Regions from separate parts of the Agrococcus sp. Marseille-Q4369 genome, predicted to be linked through region 3. Evidence: predicted binding sites of a transcription regulator. Region 3 holds the regulator's gene; each other region holds the start of a gene.

Region 1 (5,539 bases), 440 kb from region 3:
GCCATCACGAACGCGACGGGCTCGTCGCCGTCGAAGACGACGCGCTGCCACGCGCTCTGGGTGTTGACGAACTCCTCGAGGCGCGCGTTGGCGGCGAGGAAGGCCTCCTGGCCGCGCTTGAGCGTCATGCCGTTGGCAGCGACGATGTTGGCGGCGTTGAGCTCTTCGAGGCGCAGTGTCGTCATGGGCACACCGTACCAGCGCGATGCCGGGGGCCGAATGGGCGTTGGGTGAACGCTCGGAGTCGGCTGGACGCTCAGCCGATGGGCGTGATGCGGATGCGCTCGACGAGCTCGGCGGGGTCGGCGATCGAGCCGGCCTGGGCGTGGAGCACCGCGGCCGCCGACCACGCGGTCGCGCGGGCGAGCTGCTCCTCGAGCGACGCGCCCTCACCGAGGCTCTGTGCGAGCGCCGCGACGGCGGCGTCGCCCGCGCCGGTCGGGTTGCCGTCGAGCACGTGGTCGAGCACGGCGTGCCACGCGCGACCGTCGGGGAGCACCGCGAGCATCCCCTCGATGTCGAGCGACGCGAAGACGGTGCCGGTGCCGAGCGCCGCGAGCCGGCGGGCGGCGTCGAGCGGGTCGGTGCCGCCCATGGCGTCGAAGAGCTCGTGCCGGTTGGGCTTGACGGCCGTCGCGCCCGAGGCCATCGCGTGCCGCAGCTGCTCGCCGCCGACGTCGACGATCACGGGGCGGCCGGCGGCGAGCGCGATGTCGACGACGGATGCGCAGAAGCGGTCGGGCGTCAGCGGCGGGAGCGAGCCCGACGAGACGACGACGCGCGCGGCGGGCGCCTCGGCGCGCACGATCTCGAGCACGCGCGCCCAGTCGTCGTGGTCGATCGGCTCGCCGGTCTCGTTGAGGTTCGTGGTGCCGGCGGGGGTGACGATCGCGGTCGTGCGCCGCGTGGGTGCCGACACCTCGACGAGCCGGTGCGGGATCCCGGAGCGGTCGAGGTCGTGCACGAACAGCGACTGCACGGGGCCGCCGACCGGGGCGACGACGATCGCGCGACCGTGCTGCTGGTGCAGCACGCGCGCGACGTTGACGCCCTTCCCTCCCGCGCGCGCGAGCCCGGTCGGCACGCGGTGGCTCGAGCCGGGCCGCAGGTCGTCGATCGTGTAGGTGATGTCGATCGCGGGGTTCGTCGTGACGCACAGCACGTGGGTGCCGGTCGAGCGGTCGGTGTCGGCGGCCGGTGCGAGGGTCTCGGATGCGTCGTCGGGGTGGGGAGCGTCGGTCGCCATCCGGCCTCCTCGTCGCGGTCGCAGGGCTCAGCGGATCGGGATCGATCTTCGCATGGAGCACGGCCGCCGACACGCCGCAGGCGGTTGACCGGTTCGAACACACCTTCGAGAATGGGGGGATGAGGATGGCGACCACGAGGCTCGAGCGCCGCTCGGGCGAGGAGCGCACCGCGACGATCGAGGCGCTCCGCGAGCGGCTGCGCGGCATGCAGCAGGCCGTGCCCGCGACCGCGCCGACGGTCGACGAGTCGGCGCCCGCCGGGCTCGACGAGGTCGTCCGCAGCCTCCGCCCCGGCGCCGCCCACAGCATCCAGTCGCGCAGCCTCGCGCTCGCGTGCCTGGGCGCGGCCCTGCCTGCCGGCGCGTGGGGCGCGATCGTCGGCATGCCCGACCTCGGCATCGAGGCGGCCCGCGACCTCGGTGTGCCGATCGACCGCATCGCGCTCGTGCCGCAGCCGGGCCGCGCGTGGCTCGACGCGGTCGCGAGCCTCGCCGAGGCGATGCCGGTCGTGCTCGCCGCCTCTCCCGCGCGCGTGACGCCCACCGAGGCCGCGCGCCTCGCGGCGCGGCTGCGGCAGGCCTCCTCGACGCTGCTCGTCGTCGGCGAGTGGCCGAACGCTGCGACCGTCGTGCGGAGCGTGCGCGCCGAGTGGCAGGGCCTCGCCGACGGCGACGGGCGGATCGCCGCGGGGAGCCTGCTCGTCGAGGCGGCTGCGGGCGGCGCACCGCGGAGGGCGCGCATCCCGATCGCGGGTCGGCCGGCGGTCGAGCTCGAGGAGGAGGCGCCGTTGCGCCTCCCCGCTGCCTGAGCTCGCACCGCCGGTGGTGACGCCGGGTGCGGGTGACGGTGACGAGGGCGAGCAGCCTGGTTCACCGTCGCTGATCGACGCGGATGTCTGCCTGGGCCTCGGTCTGCTGGGCTCGAGCTCGGGCTCCTGCGCGCCGGCGGTGGCGCCGGGTGCCGGCGAGGGCTCGGACCGTCCTGAGCAGCCGCCGCTCATCGACGCCGACGTGTGCGTCGCCCTCTCGCTGCTCGGCGTCGTCTCGCCGGGCTGCGTCGACGGAGCGCCGGTCGCCCCGGGTCAGCCTGGCGAGCCTGGACAGCCCGGCGAGCCTGGTCAGCCCGGTGAGCCCGGCATGCCCGGCGAGCCCGCTCCGATCGACAAGGGCGACGTCCCCGGTGACGAGCCGGCGGGCGACGCCAAGACGGATCGCGCGGTGACGGCCGTGGCCGCCGACGAGCCGACGGCGATGCTGCCCCGCACGGGTGGCAGCGCTGGCGAGATGCTGCTCCCGGCGCTCGCCCTGCTCGCAGCGGGTGCGCTCCTGCTGCTGCGCCGCCGCTCGACCGGGGTGAGCTGAATGGAGCGGGGGTGCGGGGCGCGCGAGCCGCGTCCCGCACCTCTGCATGCCCGCACCCGATCGCGGCCGCGACACACCGCATCCGCTTGACGCTGATCGAACGTGTGTTCGATGATGAGGTGTGACGATCGAGACGGAGAGCGAGACCGGAGCGCGGGTGCGCGGCGGCCGCGTCGGCGTGCTCAAGGTGCCCGACTGGTCGGTCGTCGTCGCGCGCCAGACCGGCGCGCTGCCCGCGGGCGGCGAGCAGGGATCGCCCGGCGCGATCGTGCACGCGCTGCGCGTCGTCGCGTGCGACGCAGAGGCCCGCGCCGATGGCGTGCGGGTGGGGATGCGGGTGCGCGACGCGCAGGGCGCATCGCCGATGCTCGCGCTCGCGCCCGCCGACCCGGTCGGGGAGGCGCTCGCCTTCGAGCGCGTCGTGCGCGCGGTGCTCGCGGTCGTGCCGACGGCGCAGCCGATCGGCGACGGGGCGCTCGCGTTCCGGATGCGCGGGGCGAGCCGGTTCTACGGCTCCGAGTCGCGCGCGATCGAGGCGGTGCGAGGCGCGCTCGCCCCACTCGGGCTCACGGCGAGCTTCGGCGTCGCCGACGACCGCTTCTCGGCGGAGCTCGCCGCGGGCGCGGGCGCTGAGACGATCGTGCCGGCGGGCCGCAGCCGCGAGTTCCTCAGCCGCCTGCCCGTCGGCGTGCTCGGCGACGACGAGCTGCCGAGCATGCTGCACCGGCTCGGCGTGCACACCCTCGGCGGCTTCGCGCAGCTGCCCGACGCGAGCGTGCGCGACCGCTTCGGCGAGGCCGGGCTCGTGGCGCTCGCGAGGGCGCGCGGGCTCGACGACCGGCGCGTCGACGACAGCGGCCTCGGCGAGGAGCGAGTGCTGCGGCTCGCGTTCGAGCCGGGCATCGAGGGCGTGCACGAGCTCGCGCTCGCGGTGCGCGAGCCGGTCGAGCGCTTCGTGCGGCAGCTCGCCGAGCAGCGGCTCGTGTGCAGCGAGATCCGCATCGTCATGCGCGGCGAGGAGGGCCGCGTGAGCGAGCGGCTCTGGCGGCAGCCGGGGTTCCTGCGCGCGGGCGACATCGTCGACCGGATGCGGTGGCAGCTGGGCGAGAGCGAGCTCGGCTCGGCGCTCGTCGAGGTGCAGGCGCTGCCCGAGCGGCTCGACGCCGACGTCGAGCACATGCCGGGGCTGTGGGGCGGCGGCGACATCGACGACCGCACGAAGCACGCGCTCGAGCGGCTGCAGGGCATGCTCGGCCGCGAGGCGGTGCTCACCGCACGACCCGGTGGCGGGCGGCTGCTCGCCGAGCGCGGCGTGCTCACACCGTGGGGCGATGCACCGGCGCCGCAGGCCGCGGGTCCGTGGCCGGGCGCGCTTCCGCCGCCGCGGCCCGCGGTCGTCTTCCGGCCGCCGCTGCCCGTGCGGCTGCTCGATGCGGCGGGGGAGTCGGTCGACGCCGCGGCCCTCGACGAGCGGCAGGGGAGCCCTGTCGCCTTCTCGCCCCCCGCATCCGCCCGTCGTCGCGTGGTCGCGTGGGCGGGGCCGTGGCCGATCCGGCGCCGCGAGCTCGGCGACGTCGTGCACCGCGTGCAGATCCTCGACGGCGAGGGGGAGGCGTGGGTGCTGCTGCACGCCGATGGGTCGTGGCTCGCGGAGGGGCGCTACGCCTGACGGCTCTCGGCGAATGGTTTCGACTCGCTCAGCCGCCTGCGGCGGCGGAGCGGCTCAACCAGCGGAGGTGTCGGAGGGATCCGGCTCGCCCGGCAGCGAGTGCTCGGCCTTGCCGCGCCACGAGCGCCACGCCCAGATCGTGAAGCCGAGCACGACGCCCCACGCGATGACGACGACCGCGCCCGCCCAGAACGACGGCGCGGCGATGAAGGCGCCGATCGAGACGAGCGAGACCTGCCCGGGCACGGAGGCGAAGAGCGATGCGATCGAGAAGACGCGGCTCGGCACCCCGAGCGCGCCGGCGCCGTAGTTGACGGGCCAGTAGGGCATGCCCGGCATGACCCGGAGCGTGAACACGGCCGCGAAGCCGCTGCTCTCGTCGAGCCGGTCCTCGAGCTTCTTGGCGTGCCGGCCGAGCAGGCGCATGACGGTCGTGCGGCCGACCGCGCGGGCGATCCAGTAGGCGCCGATGCTGCCGATGACGGCGCCGACGACCGAGAGCAGGCTGCCCGCCGGCACGCCGAACAGCAGGCCGCCGACGAGCGCCATGATCGTCACCGGGATGGGCGTGAGCGCCACGACGGCGTAGGCGGCGACGAAGACGAGCCAGCTCCACCAGCCGAAGCCCTCGATCTGCGCGCGGAGGTCGTCGAGGTCGGGCAGCCGCACCGTCGCCGCGACCCAGATGATCGCCGCGACGACCGCGATGAGCGCGGCAATGCGGAGGATCGTGCCGCGCCGTGAGCCGCGTCCCACCGACCGCGCACCGTCGCGGCCGGCGTCGGAGCGGCCGGGAGCGCGCGTGGCAGACATGCGGCAAGCCTAGGGCGGGGCGATCGGGCGACCGGTGGGAGCTGTGGCGCGAGTGGGCGACGACGGGTAGCATTCGAATGTACGTTCGAATGAGGCCGATGCCTCGACGACACGCGGGAAGGAGGCGAGGAGATGGGCTGGAACAACCCCGCGATGCCGTGGAGCGAGCTCGAGGGCATCCTCTCCGACCGCGACGTCAGCGCCGGCCGCACGCCGCACGCGCGCGACCTCGACGAGGCGCGGCGCCGCCGCGTGCGCGTGCCGCAACCCGGCGCGGTCACGCCCTACGCCGAGCTGCACGCGCACTCGCACTACTCGTTCCTCGACGGCGCCGCGAGCCCCACCGAGCTCGTCACCGAGGCGCGCCGGCTCGGCCTCGAGGCGCTCGCGCTCGTCGACCACGACGGGCTCTACGGCGCGGTGCGCTTCGCCGAGGCGGCCGCCGAGGC
Region 2 (5,539 bases), 550 kb from region 3:
CGGGATCGCCCGCGACGAGCCCGACGGCGTCCCAGTCCTCGGCGGTCGCGGCGGGCCAGAGCGCCTCGACGGCACGCTGCACATCCGCCACGGTCGTCATGGCCCCATCCTAGGGAGCGCACGGGGCCACCGCGGTCGGTGCGATGATGGTCGAGGGCGGTTGGCGCAGCTGGTAGCGCACTTCGTTTACACCGAAGGGGTCGCCGGTTCGAGCCCGGCACCGCCCACGAGCGGCCTCGATCGACTGTGGCCCGAAGCAGCCGGTCGAGTGCCGAGTGCGCCGACCGCAGCGCCGCAGCCGGGTCGGGCTGGGCGGTGACCCAGACCGCGCTCTCGTTCATCGCTCCGGAGAGCTGCGCGGCGAGCAGGCGGCGCTCACCCCAGCTCCTCGAGCGCGTCGCGGAGGTGGGCACCCGAGTGCTCGGCGTCGCTCCGCCGCCACGCCTCCCAGCCGAGGATTGCTGGCGCGTCGACGAGCAGGATGCGAGCGGTCGCGCGGGCGGTGATGGCGTCTCGGAAGGCGTGCGATCCAGCGCGCAGCCGCTCGAGCGGATCCTCGTCGGCCTCGTCGGCGGCGGCGACCACGCGTTCGGCCACCTCCCCGTGCAGACGGTCGACCACTGGGGCGAGCACCCCAGCCTCGCGGCCGCAGTGGTGGTAGACCGCCCCGCGCGTCACCCCCGCCGCGCGTGCCACATCGTCGAGAGAGACCGCGGCGACGCCTCGGGCGGCGAACTGCGCGCTCGCTCGTACGAGACCGAGTGGTACGTGCCCCTGCGACTGGGCGACTTCGAGCTCGCGATCCTGGCACACGACCATCCGACGATCCCCGCCGGGCGCCGAGCGCTGCCGAGCGGCGTGCTGCTGAACCTCGAGGTGGACGACGTCGACGCGGTGCACGAGCGGCTCACGCGCGAGCTCGGGCTCGAGCCGCGGCTCCCCTTGCGCGACGAGGACTTCGGGCATTGGCACTGCATCTTCGAAGCGCCGGATGGGGCGCTGCTCGACGTGATCCAGCCGATCGCGCCGAGCGCGGCGTTCGCCAAGGCCCACCTCGACGGCTGAGCGATCTGCCGTCCCTTCGCGTCGGACGGCCTAGGTGCGCATCGGGACCGACGGAGGCGTCGTGCCGAGTCGGGTAGGGCTTGCTCCGAGCCATCCCGCGATGCGTTCGCGCTGGCGTCGTCGGGGTCTGCGGATGGGTGGCAGGAGGGTGCGGGTGACGCGCCAGCGGGTGCCGATCCTGTCGATGCGGAGTCTGCCGCTGTGGACCTCGCGATGGCACGTCGGGCATAGCAGGATGCCGTTGTCGGTGTCGGTGGGGCCGCCGTCGGCCCAGCGCATGACGTGGTGCACGTCGCCCCAGGTGGCGGGGATGTGGCAGTCGGGGCCTTGGCAGTGGCGGTCGCGGAGCATGATCGCGATCCGCTGCCAGAGGGAGAACAGCCGCTTGCGGCGGCCGAGCTTGAGGACGTGGCCGTCGCTGTCGACGAGCGCGGCCTGCACGAACCCGTCGCAGACGATCCGGGCCGCGAGCCCGGCCGGGACGGTCTCGCCGGTCTCGACGATGTCGCACGTCGCCGGCCGCCCCTCGGCGTGCTTGTCGAGCTGCGCCTGGGTGATCGCGACCAGCAGCGTCGGCGCGTCGCCGCCGGGCCGGGGCGGCTCGCCCGAGCGGGCGTGGGCGCGGAACAGGCCCACCAGCACGTCCGCGTGCCGCTGCGCGTCGGTGCGCTCATCATCGGCCGGCGCGTCGGGGTTCTCGAAGCCGTCGCCGGTGCGCGGCGAGTCGTAGGCGGCCAGCACCGCCATCACCTCCGCCCCCTCCACCGGCGGGAACGCGACCCGGCCGCGGAAGACCCCGTCCGCGCACTGCGCGAGCGTGAACTCGCGCTCGGCGACCTGCTGATCTTCACGCGGCTCCGCCCCGTCGGGGTCGAGCGCGGAGAGCCACTGCCGCGCCGTGACCGCCAGCAGCTCCGGCGGGGTGGGGACCGCGTCGTCGTAGCCGCGCTCGCCCGGACGCTGCTCCCCCACCGCCGCACCCACGAGGTCCTCCTCCGCGGCCAGCCGGGCGTCGGGGTCGGCGCGGCCGCCGGCGGACTCCAGCACCCCCACGATCGCCCGGCCCTGGTCGATCGCGATCGACCCGTCCTCCAGCGCGCCCGCGACGTGCGGGTAGAGCGGCTCCAGCGGCAGCCCGGTCGACCCCACCCGCGGCGTCGACGCCCGCGCGAGCTGCAGGATCGCCTTCGCCCGCGAGGCCGAGACGCCCGCCTCGTGCCGCAGCGCGGTCTTCGTCGAGTGGTAGCCGAACGTGCGCGCCTGGTTCGGCGCATCCATCGCCGGCACCGAACGCTCCACCACCCCCGCCACCCGCACCAGCGCGCCATCGGCCAGCCGGGCCAGCTCGCCGACAGCGGCGAACGCATCCCAGCGCTCGACATCGCCCATGGACCCGAACGCGGCCAGGATCGCCTCGACATCCGCCTGCACCGCGGCCAGCCGCTCGCGCAGGCGAGCAGCCTCGGGCGACCTGCCCTGCCGCTGCTGCCCGTCCATCACGACCCTCCAACACGACCACACCGACGCCGTCGCTGTCCCCCGATTCTACCGAGCCACTCGAATGTCTGTTCGAGGATCGAGGGGCCTGTGGAGAACTCGGCCGGCGCCGCGACGGCGCTTCGACACGCTTCAGCCGCCTGCCGCGGCGGAGCGGCTCAGCGAGCGGCAGCGGGGCGGAGCGGCCCCGCGGCGGGAAGGTCAGGCGACCTTCGCGAGCGCCTCGCGGTACGCCTCGAGGTCGCGCGACTCGGTCGTCGCGACGCGGAAGTGGTCGGCGATGCGACCCTCGCGGTCGATGACGTAGGTCGCACGGGTCGCGACGCCGCGCTCCGGCAGGAATGCGTCGTAGGCCTGCGCGACCGCTCCGTGCGGCCAGAAGTCGCTCAGCAGGCGGAACGAGAAGCCCTCCTGCTCGGCGAAGACGCGGAGCGACGCCGCGGTGTCGACCGAGATGGCGAGCACCTCGGCCTCGGAGCCCTCGAAGTCGCTGATCTCGTCGCGGATCGAGCACAGCTCTCCCGTGCAACGCCCGGTGAAGGCCGCCGGGTAGAAGACGAGCACGACGGGACGGCCGCGGAGCTCCGAGAGCGTCACAGCCTCCCCCGTGTGATCCGTGAGCGTGAAGTCGGGTGCCTCGTCGCCGATCTGCAGTGCCATGCGGGCCTCCTCAAGTGATCTCGCGCATCCGCTCGACCATCGTGCCAGAGCACCCCCGCGCGCGCCCTTCGAGGACCGGCCGGTGGATAGAGTGGAGGGGTTGCGCCCGCCACCCAGGAGCGCACGCGCCCAATCGACGTCAGGAGCTTCGGTGCTGAACGACCAGGACCCGTACTCGGCCCACGTGAACGACCCCGACCCGAGCGAGACCGCCGAGTGGCAGGAGTCGCTCTCGCAGCTCGTCGAGGCGAACGGCCACCAGCGCGGGCGCGAGATCATGCTGAGCCTGCTGAAGCGCTCGAAGGAGCTGCACCTCGGCGTGCCGATGGTGCCCACGACGGACTACCTCAACACCATCGCGCCCGACGCCGAGCCCGAGTTCCCCGGCGACGAGGCGCTCGAGCGCACCTACCGCCGCTGGATCCGCTGGAACGCGGCCATCATGGTGCACCGCGCCCAGGCGCCCGGCATCGGGGTCGGCGGCCACATCTCGACCTACGCCTCCTCGGCGTCGCTCTACGAGGTCGGCCTCAACCACTTCTTCCGCGGCCAGGACGCCCCCGGCGGCGGCGACCAGATCTTCTACCAGGGCCACGCCTCCCCCGGCATGTACGCCCGCGCGTTCCTCGAGGGCCGCTTGAGCGAGGCGCAGATGGACGCCTTCCGCCAGGAGAAGTCGAAGGCGCCCAACGGCATCCCCTCCTACCCGCACCCGCGGATGATGCCCGACTTCTGGCAGTTCCCGACGGTCTCGATGGGCCTCGGCCCCATCAACGCGATCTACCAGGCGCAGGCCAACCGCTACCTCGTCAACCGCGGCATCAAGAGCGAGCTCGACTCGCAGGTGTGGGCGTTCCTCGGCGACGGCGAGATGGACGAGGTCGAGTCGCGCGGCGCGCTGCAGCTCGCGGCGAACGACGGGCTCGACAACCTCAACTTCGTCATCAACGCCAACCTCCAGCGCCTCGACGGCCCGGTGCGCGGCAACGGCAAGATCATCCAGGAGCTCGAGTCGTTCTTCCGCGGCGCCGGCTGGAACGTCATCAAGGTCATCTGGGGCCGTGAGTGGGATGCGCTCCTCGAGCAGGACCACGAGGGCGCCCTCCGCGACCTCATGAACGCGACGCCGGATGGCGACTACCAGACCTACAAGGCGGAGTCGGGCCTGTTCGTGCGCGAGCACTTCTTCGGCCGCGACCCGCGCACGCTCGAGATGGTCAAGCACCTCTCGGACGACGAGATCTGGGCGCTCAAGCGCGGCGGCCACGACTACCGCAAGGTCTACGCGGCCTACAAGGCGGCGACCGAGCACAAGGGCCAGCCGACCGTCATCATCGCGAAGACGATCAAGGGCTACGGCCTCGGCAAGAGCTTCGAGGGCCGCAACGCGACCCACCAGATGAAGAAGCTCACGCTCGACGACCTCAAGTCGTTCCGCGACGCGATGCAGATCGACATCTCCGACAAGCAGCTCGAGAGCGATCCGTACCACCCGCCGTACTGGAACCCCGGCATGGACTCCCCCGAGATCCAGTACATGCTCGAGCGCCGCCGCGAGCTCGGCGGCTTCACGCCCGAGCGCCGCTCGAAGCACACGATCATCCCGCTGCCCGAGGACAAGACCTACGACATGCCCAAGAAGGGCTCGGGCAAGCAGCAGGTCGCCACGACGATGGCCTTCGTGCGGCTCCTCAAGGACCTGCTGCGCGACAAGGGCTGGGGCGACCGCTTCGTGCCGATCATCCCGGACGAGGCCCGCACGTTCGGCATCGACGCGTTCTTCCCGACCGCGAAGATCTACAACCCGCACGGCCAGAACTACACGTCGGTCGACCGCGACCTGCTGCTGAAATACCGCGAGGCGCCCGACGGCCAGATCGTGCACGTCGGCATCAACGAGGCGGGCGCGATGGCGGCGTTCACCGCGGCGGCGACGTCGTACTCGACGCACGGCGAGCCGCTCATCCCCATCTACGTCTTCTACTCGATGTTCGGGTTCCAGCGCACGGGCGACTCGATCTGGGCGGCCGCCGACCAGATGGGGCGCGGGTTCCTCATCGGCGCGACCGCGGGCCGCACGACGCTCGCGGGCGAGGGCACGCAGCACGCCGACGGCCACTCGCCGCTGCTCGCGTCGACGAACCCCGCGGTGCTCGCCTACGACCCCGCCTACGGCTACGAGATCGCCCACATCACGCAGATGGGCCTCGAGCGCATGTACGGCGAGGAGCCCGAGAACGTCATCGTCTACCTCACCGTCTACAACGAGCCGATGGTGCAGCCGGCCGAGTCCGAGGGCGTCGACGTCGAGGGCATC
Region 3 (5,539 bases):
CATCGCCGACGGCATCGGCTCGATCCGGATGCGCGTGCACGAGCGGGGCGTGGGGGAGACCCTCTCGTGCGGCACGGGCGCCGTCGCCGCGGCCCTCGCGACCCGGCACTGGTCGGGCGGGGCCGCCGACCGCTGGATCGTCGACGTGCCGGGCGGGCGGCTCGAGGTCGACGTCGACGCCCGCGGCCACGCATGGCTCACGGGGCCCGCGGAGATCGTCTTCCGCGGGGAGGCGCTCAGTCCGGCGCCGTGACGGCGATGATGCGGTACGTCTTCCTGGAGTCGGCGCGCTCGACGTTGAAGCCGGCGAAGCGCTCCTGCAGCCAGCGCAGCAGCGAGTCGGCGCCGAGGTGCTTCTGCACGACGAGCCACGCCGTCGCGCCCGGCGCGAGCCGCGGGATCCACGCCTCGAGCAGCTCGTGCAGCTGCTGCTTGCCGATGCGGATCGGCGGGTTCGACCAGATCGCGTCGAAGCGCACATCGGCAGGAACGCGCTCTGGCATCGATGGCACGATGTTCGATAGACTGAGCAGCTCGGCATTCCGCTCGACGAGCGAGAGCGCTCGGGCGTTGACGTCGACGGCCCAGACACGGGCATCGGGGGAGCGGAGCGCGAGCGTCGCGGCGATCGGCCCCCACCCGCAGCCGAGGTCGAGCAGCTCGCCCGTCGCGGGCGGCGCGGGCACGGCGTCGAGCAGCACCGCAGTGCCGACGTCGAGGCGGTCGCCGGAGAAGACGCCGGCGGCGGTCACCATCTCCCGCTCTCGACCCGCGATCGGCACTCGGAGCGTCCGGACCGACTCGGGCGCGGCAGGATCGGGCGAGAAGTAGTGGTCCGACACGGATCCGACAGTACAGAAGGAAGCAACGCATGGCAGAAGCCCAGGACGGCACCGACGGCGGGCGCGCGATGGAGCGCATCCTCGCGTGGGCCGAGCCCGGCGAGCGCGAGCTGCTCGCCGAGCGCGCGCAGGCGCTGCAGGACGACGACGCGCACAGCGACGTCGACGGCGACCAGCTCGACCGCGAGGAGCGCGCCGCGCTCCGCCGTGTCGACGGCCTCCGCACCGAGCTGGAGGACGTCACCGAGGTCGAGTACCGCCAGCTGCGGCTCGAGAACGTCGTGCTCGTGGGCGTCTACAGCGGCGCAGCCGACGACGCCGAGAACTCGCTCCGCGAGCTCGCCGCGCTCGCCGAGACCGCTGGCGCGCGCGTGCTCGACGGGGTCCTCCAGCGGCGACCGAACCCCGACCCGGCGATCTACGTGGGCCGCGGCAAGGCCGAGGAGCTCGCGGCGATGGTGAAGGAGCTCGGCGCCGACACGGTCGTGGCCGACAGCGAGCTCTCGCCGAGCCAGCGGCGCGCGCTCGAGGACCGGGTGAAGGTCAAGGTCATCGATCGCACCGCGGTCATCCTCGACATCTTCAGCCAGCACGCGACGAGCCGAGAGGGCAAGGCGCAGGTCGAGCTCGCGCAGCTCGAGTACCTGCTGCCGCGCCTGCGCGGCTGGGGCGAGTCGATGTCGCGCCAGGCCGGTGGCCAGGTCGGCGGGCAGGGCGCGGGCATGGGCTCGCGCGGCCCCGGTGAGACGAAGATCGAGCTCGACCGCCGGCGCATCCACTCGCGCATGGCACGGCTCCGCAAGCAGATCAAGGGGTTCGGCCCCGTGCGCCAGGCGAAGCGGGCGAACCGCGACCGCAACGAGGTGCCGGGCGTCGCGATCGCCGGCTACACGAACGCCGGGAAGTCGAGCCTGCTCAACCGCATCACGGGCGCGGGCGTGCTCGTCGAGAACGCGCTCTTCGCGACCCTCGACTCGACCGTGCGGCGGACGCAGACGCCCGACGGCCGCGAGTTCACGATCGCCGACACCGTCGGCTTCGTGCGCGACCTGCCGCACCAGCTCGTCGAGGCGTTCCGCTCGACGCTCGAGGAGGTCGCGGAGTCGGACGTCATCGTGCACGTCGTCGACGCGAGCCACCCCGACCCCGCGTCGCAGATCGCGACCGTGCGCGACGTGCTGGGGGAGACCGGTGCCCGATCCATCCCCGAGATCGTCGTGTTCAACAAGGCGGATCTCGTGAGCCACGACGATCGGCTCGTGCTGCGCGGCCTGCAGCCCGACGCGATCTTCGCGTCTGCTCGCACGGGCGAAGGCGTCGACGAGATCCTCGAGCGGCTCGCCGAGCTGCTGCCGCGGCCTGAGGTCGCGGTCTCGCTGCTCGTGCCCTTCGATCGCGGCGACATCATCGCGATGCTGCACGACCGCTTCGAGGTGCTTCGCGAGGACTACGAGGCCGACGGCACGCGCGTCGAGGCGATGGTCACCGCGGCTGCCGCGGGGCAGCTCGAGGAGTTCGTGGTCGCCTAGGGTCAGACCGCCCTGAGGACCGCGACGACGCGGCCGAGCACCTCGGCCTCGTCGCCGAGGATGGGTTCGAATGCCGAGTTGCGCGGCAGCAGCCACGTGTGGCCGTCGCGCTGCTTGAACACCTTGACCGTCGCCTCGCCGTCGAGCATCGCCGCGACGATGTCGCCGTTGACGGCATCGCGCTGCTGACGCACGACGACCCAGTCGCCGTCGCAGATCGCGGCGTCGACCATCGAGTCGCCGACGACCTGCAGCATGAAGAGATCGCCGGAGCCGACGAGCTGCTTCGGCAGCGGGAACACGTCGTCGACCTGCTCCTCGGCCGTGATCGGGATGCCCGCGGCGATGCGGCCGACGAGCGGCACGAACGCCGCCTGCTGGATCGAGCCGACCGACTCGTCGATCTCGTCGTCGACGAGCACCTCGATCGTGCGCGGACGAGCCGGGTCGCGGCGGATGCAGCCGGCGAGCTCGAGCTGCCCGAGCTGGTGCGTGACGCTCGAGAGCGACGAGAGGCCGACGGCGTCACCGATCTCGCGGTAGCTCGGCGGGTACCCGCGCTGCTTCACGGCGCGCTGGATCACCTGCAGGATCGCCTGCTGCTTCTCGGTGAGCTGCCTCGTCATCCGTTGCCCCGATCCCCGCGTGTCAGTGGTGCCTGATGGACTCCTGGTGGTTCGAAAGCGTATCCGAGAGGGCGCCCGGATCAAACGCACGTTCGAGCGAGTCGTGGAGAAAGTTCCCACGACGGGGTTGACGCGTGCGGCAGTTCGAAAGTAGATTCGAAACAGAGATTCGCAGCCGGTGCTCCCGGCCGAGCACCGGCTGCGGATCCCAGTCCTCGGACTGGATCGAGAGGAGGCACTCATGACCGCCATCGCCATCACCGCCACCGCCGGCGCCGCACCGACGCTCCGCCTGCGCATGACCGCTCGCGGCCGCCGCGCCCTCGCATTGCTCGTCGCCGCGCCCGTGCTCGCCCTGGGCGCGCTCGCCGGCGCGGGCCTCATCGGCGACGCGGTCGCCGGTGCCGTCGCCTCCTCCTCGGCCTCGACCGCCGAGTTCGAGCACATCACGGTCGTGCCGGGCCAGTCGCTCTGGCAGATCGCCGAGGCCGTCGCCCCCGAGGCCGACCCGCGCGACGTCATCGCCGAGATCGAGCTGCTCAACGGCATCGCCGGCGCCATCCAGCCGGGCGAGCGGCTCGCCATCCCCGCGCAGTACGCCGACTGAGCAGCACGCGCCGCGACCGGGTCGCGCGCGGCCGACGGCATCCGCCGAAGTCCTAGGCTGGATCGGTGACGAGCCTCGACGACCTCCCGATCCGCGACGACCTCCGCGGGCTGACGCCCTACGGCGCACCGCAGCTCGAGGTCCCCGTGCGGCTCAACGTCAACGAGAACGCCTATCGGGTGCCCGAGGAGGTCGCGCTCGACGTCGTGCAGGAGGTCGCGCGCGCCCTGCCCGACGCCAACCGCTACCCCGACCGCGAGTTCGACGAGCTGCGCCGCTCGTTCGCGCGCTACTTGGGCCACGGCGTGACGCCCGAGCAGATCTGGGCAGGCAACGGCTCCAACGAGGTGCTCCAGCACGTGCTCCAGGCCTTCGGCGGTCCCGGTCGCACGCTGCTGTCGTTCACCCCCACCTACTCGATGTACCCGCTGCTCGCGCAGGGCGTGGGGATGCGGTGGGTCCCGGTGCCGAGGGACGAGGAGTTCACCGTCGACGCCGGCGCCGTCCGCGCGGCGATCGCCGAGCACGACCCCGACGTCGTGTTCCTCTGCTCGCCGAACAACCCGACCGGCACGGGCATCGACCTCGAGACGATCGAGGCGGCCTGTGATGCGGCGCGCGGCATCGTGCTCGTCGACGAGGCGTACGCCGAGTTCGCTCGCGACCGCGACCGCACGGCCCTCACGCTGCTCGAGCGGCACCCGCGGCTGCTCGTCTCGCGCACCATGAGCAAGGCCTTCGCGTTCGCCGGCATGCGGGTCGGCTACCTCGCCGCCCACCCGGCCGTCATCGACGCGCTCCGGCTCGTGCGGCTGCCCTACCACCTCTCGGCCATCACCCAGGCGGCGGCCGTCGCGGCTCTGCGCCACAGCGACGTCATGCTCTCGCGCGTCGACGACCTGCGCGCCGAGCGCGACCGCATGGTCGAGGAGCTCTCCCGGCTCGGCTACCGCCCCTACCCGTCGGACGCGAACTTCGTGCTCGTCGGGGGCGTCGACGACCCGCAGGCGACCTTCCGCGCCCTGCTGGAGCGCGGCATTCTCGTGCGCGACGTCGGTCTGCCGGGCACGCTGCGCATCACCGCGGGCACGAGGGGCGAGACGAGCGCCGTGCTGGCCGCGATGGCCGAACTGCGCGCGGACTAGGATCGAAGGATGGCCCGCACCGCAACCATCGAGCGCACGACGAGCGAGTCGAGCATCCGCCTCACCGTCGATCTCGACGGCTCCGGCACCTCCTCGATCTCGACGACGGTGCCCTTCTTCGACCACATGCTGACGGCGTTCTCGAAGCACTCGCTCATCGACCTGACGGTCGAGGCGAGCGGCGACACCGAGATCGACGCGCACCACACGGTGGAGGACACCGCGATCGCGCTCGGCCTCGCGCTCGGCGAGGCACTCGGCGACAAGCGCGGCGTGCGCCGCTACGGCGACGCGACCGTGCCGCTCGACGAGGCGCTCGCGCGCGCCGTCGTCGACCTCTCCGGCCGCCCGTTCCTCGTGCACTCCGGCGAGCCCGCGGGCTTCGAGCTGCACCGCATCGGCGGACACTTCACCGGCTCGCTCGTGCGCCACGCCTTCGAGGCCATCGCGCTCAACGCCCGCCTCACGGCGCACATCGAGGTGCTCGCGGGCCGCGACCCGCACCACATCGCCGAGGCGGAGTTCAAGGCCTTCGCGCGCGCGATGCGCGTCGCGGTCGAGCCCGACCCCCGCGTGACCGGCGTGCCGTCGACGAAGGGCGCACTGTGACCGCCCAGCGCAAGCGCGTCGCGCTGCTCGACTACGGGCTCGGCAACGTCCACTCGGCCGCGAAGGCGCTCGAGGCGGCCGGTGCCGACGTGCGCCTGACGGCCGACCGCACCGCGATCATGGAGGCCGACGGTCTCGTCGTGCCCGGCGTCGGCTCGATGGCCGCGTGCATGGAGGGCAT

Evidence for each region. The regulator LexA, encoded in region 3, represses DNA repair genes until DNA is damaged. The targets are predictions, from matches to a motif close to TCGAACANNTGTTCGA.
Region 1: the regulator LexA is predicted to act here: its motif matches at 2,705-2,720, upstream of JSQ78_RS06550 (DNA polymerase Y family protein).
Region 2: the regulator LexA is predicted to act here: its motif matches at 2,623-2,638, upstream of JSQ78_RS01700 (HNH endonuclease signature motif containing protein).

What each region holds. Positions count from the first base shown of each region.
Region 1 is NZ_CP070501.1:1,304,287-1,309,825, reverse strand. Features, by position in the region: gene JSQ78_RS06570 (GNAT family N-acetyltransferase) at 1-185, opposite strand, end outside; gene JSQ78_RS06565 (1-phosphofructokinase family hexose kinase) at 257-1,246, opposite strand; gene imuA' (DnaE2-dependent mutagenesis accessory factor ImuA') at 1,366-2,055, shown strand; gene JSQ78_RS06555 (LPXTG cell wall anchor domain-containing protein) at 2,195-2,608, shown strand; gene JSQ78_RS06550 (DNA polymerase Y family protein) at 2,730-4,277, shown strand; gene JSQ78_RS06545 (TVP38/TMEM64 family protein) at 4,332-5,090, opposite strand; gene JSQ78_RS06540 (error-prone DNA polymerase) at 5,223-5,539, shown strand, end outside.
Region 2 is NZ_CP070501.1:310,221-315,759, reverse strand. Features, by position in the region: gene JSQ78_RS01715 (Nif3-like dinuclear metal center hexameric protein) at 1-100, opposite strand, end outside; tRNA gene JSQ78_RS01710 (tRNA-Val) at 155-227, shown strand; gene JSQ78_RS13775 (TetR family C-terminal domain-containing protein) at 376-597, opposite strand; partial or broken gene JSQ78_RS13770 (hypothetical protein) at 697-819, opposite strand; gene JSQ78_RS13765 (VOC family protein) at 859-1,065, shown strand; gene JSQ78_RS01700 (HNH endonuclease signature motif containing protein) at 1,096-2,562, opposite strand; gene JSQ78_RS01695 (peroxiredoxin) at 2,764-3,222, opposite strand; gene aceE (pyruvate dehydrogenase (acetyl-transferring), homodimeric type) at 3,374-5,539, shown strand, end outside.
Region 3 is NZ_CP070501.1:860,557-866,095, reverse strand. Features, by position in the region: gene dapF (diaminopimelate epimerase) at 1-253, shown strand, start outside; gene JSQ78_RS04410 (class I SAM-dependent methyltransferase) at 237-842, opposite strand; gene hflX (GTPase HflX) at 872-2,371, shown strand; gene lexA (transcriptional repressor LexA) at 2,374-2,997, opposite strand; gene JSQ78_RS04395 (hypothetical protein) at 3,239-3,604, shown strand; gene JSQ78_RS04390 (histidinol-phosphate transaminase) at 3,670-4,749, shown strand; gene hisB (imidazoleglycerol-phosphate dehydratase HisB) at 4,759-5,358, shown strand; gene hisH (imidazole glycerol phosphate synthase subunit HisH) at 5,355-5,539, shown strand, end outside.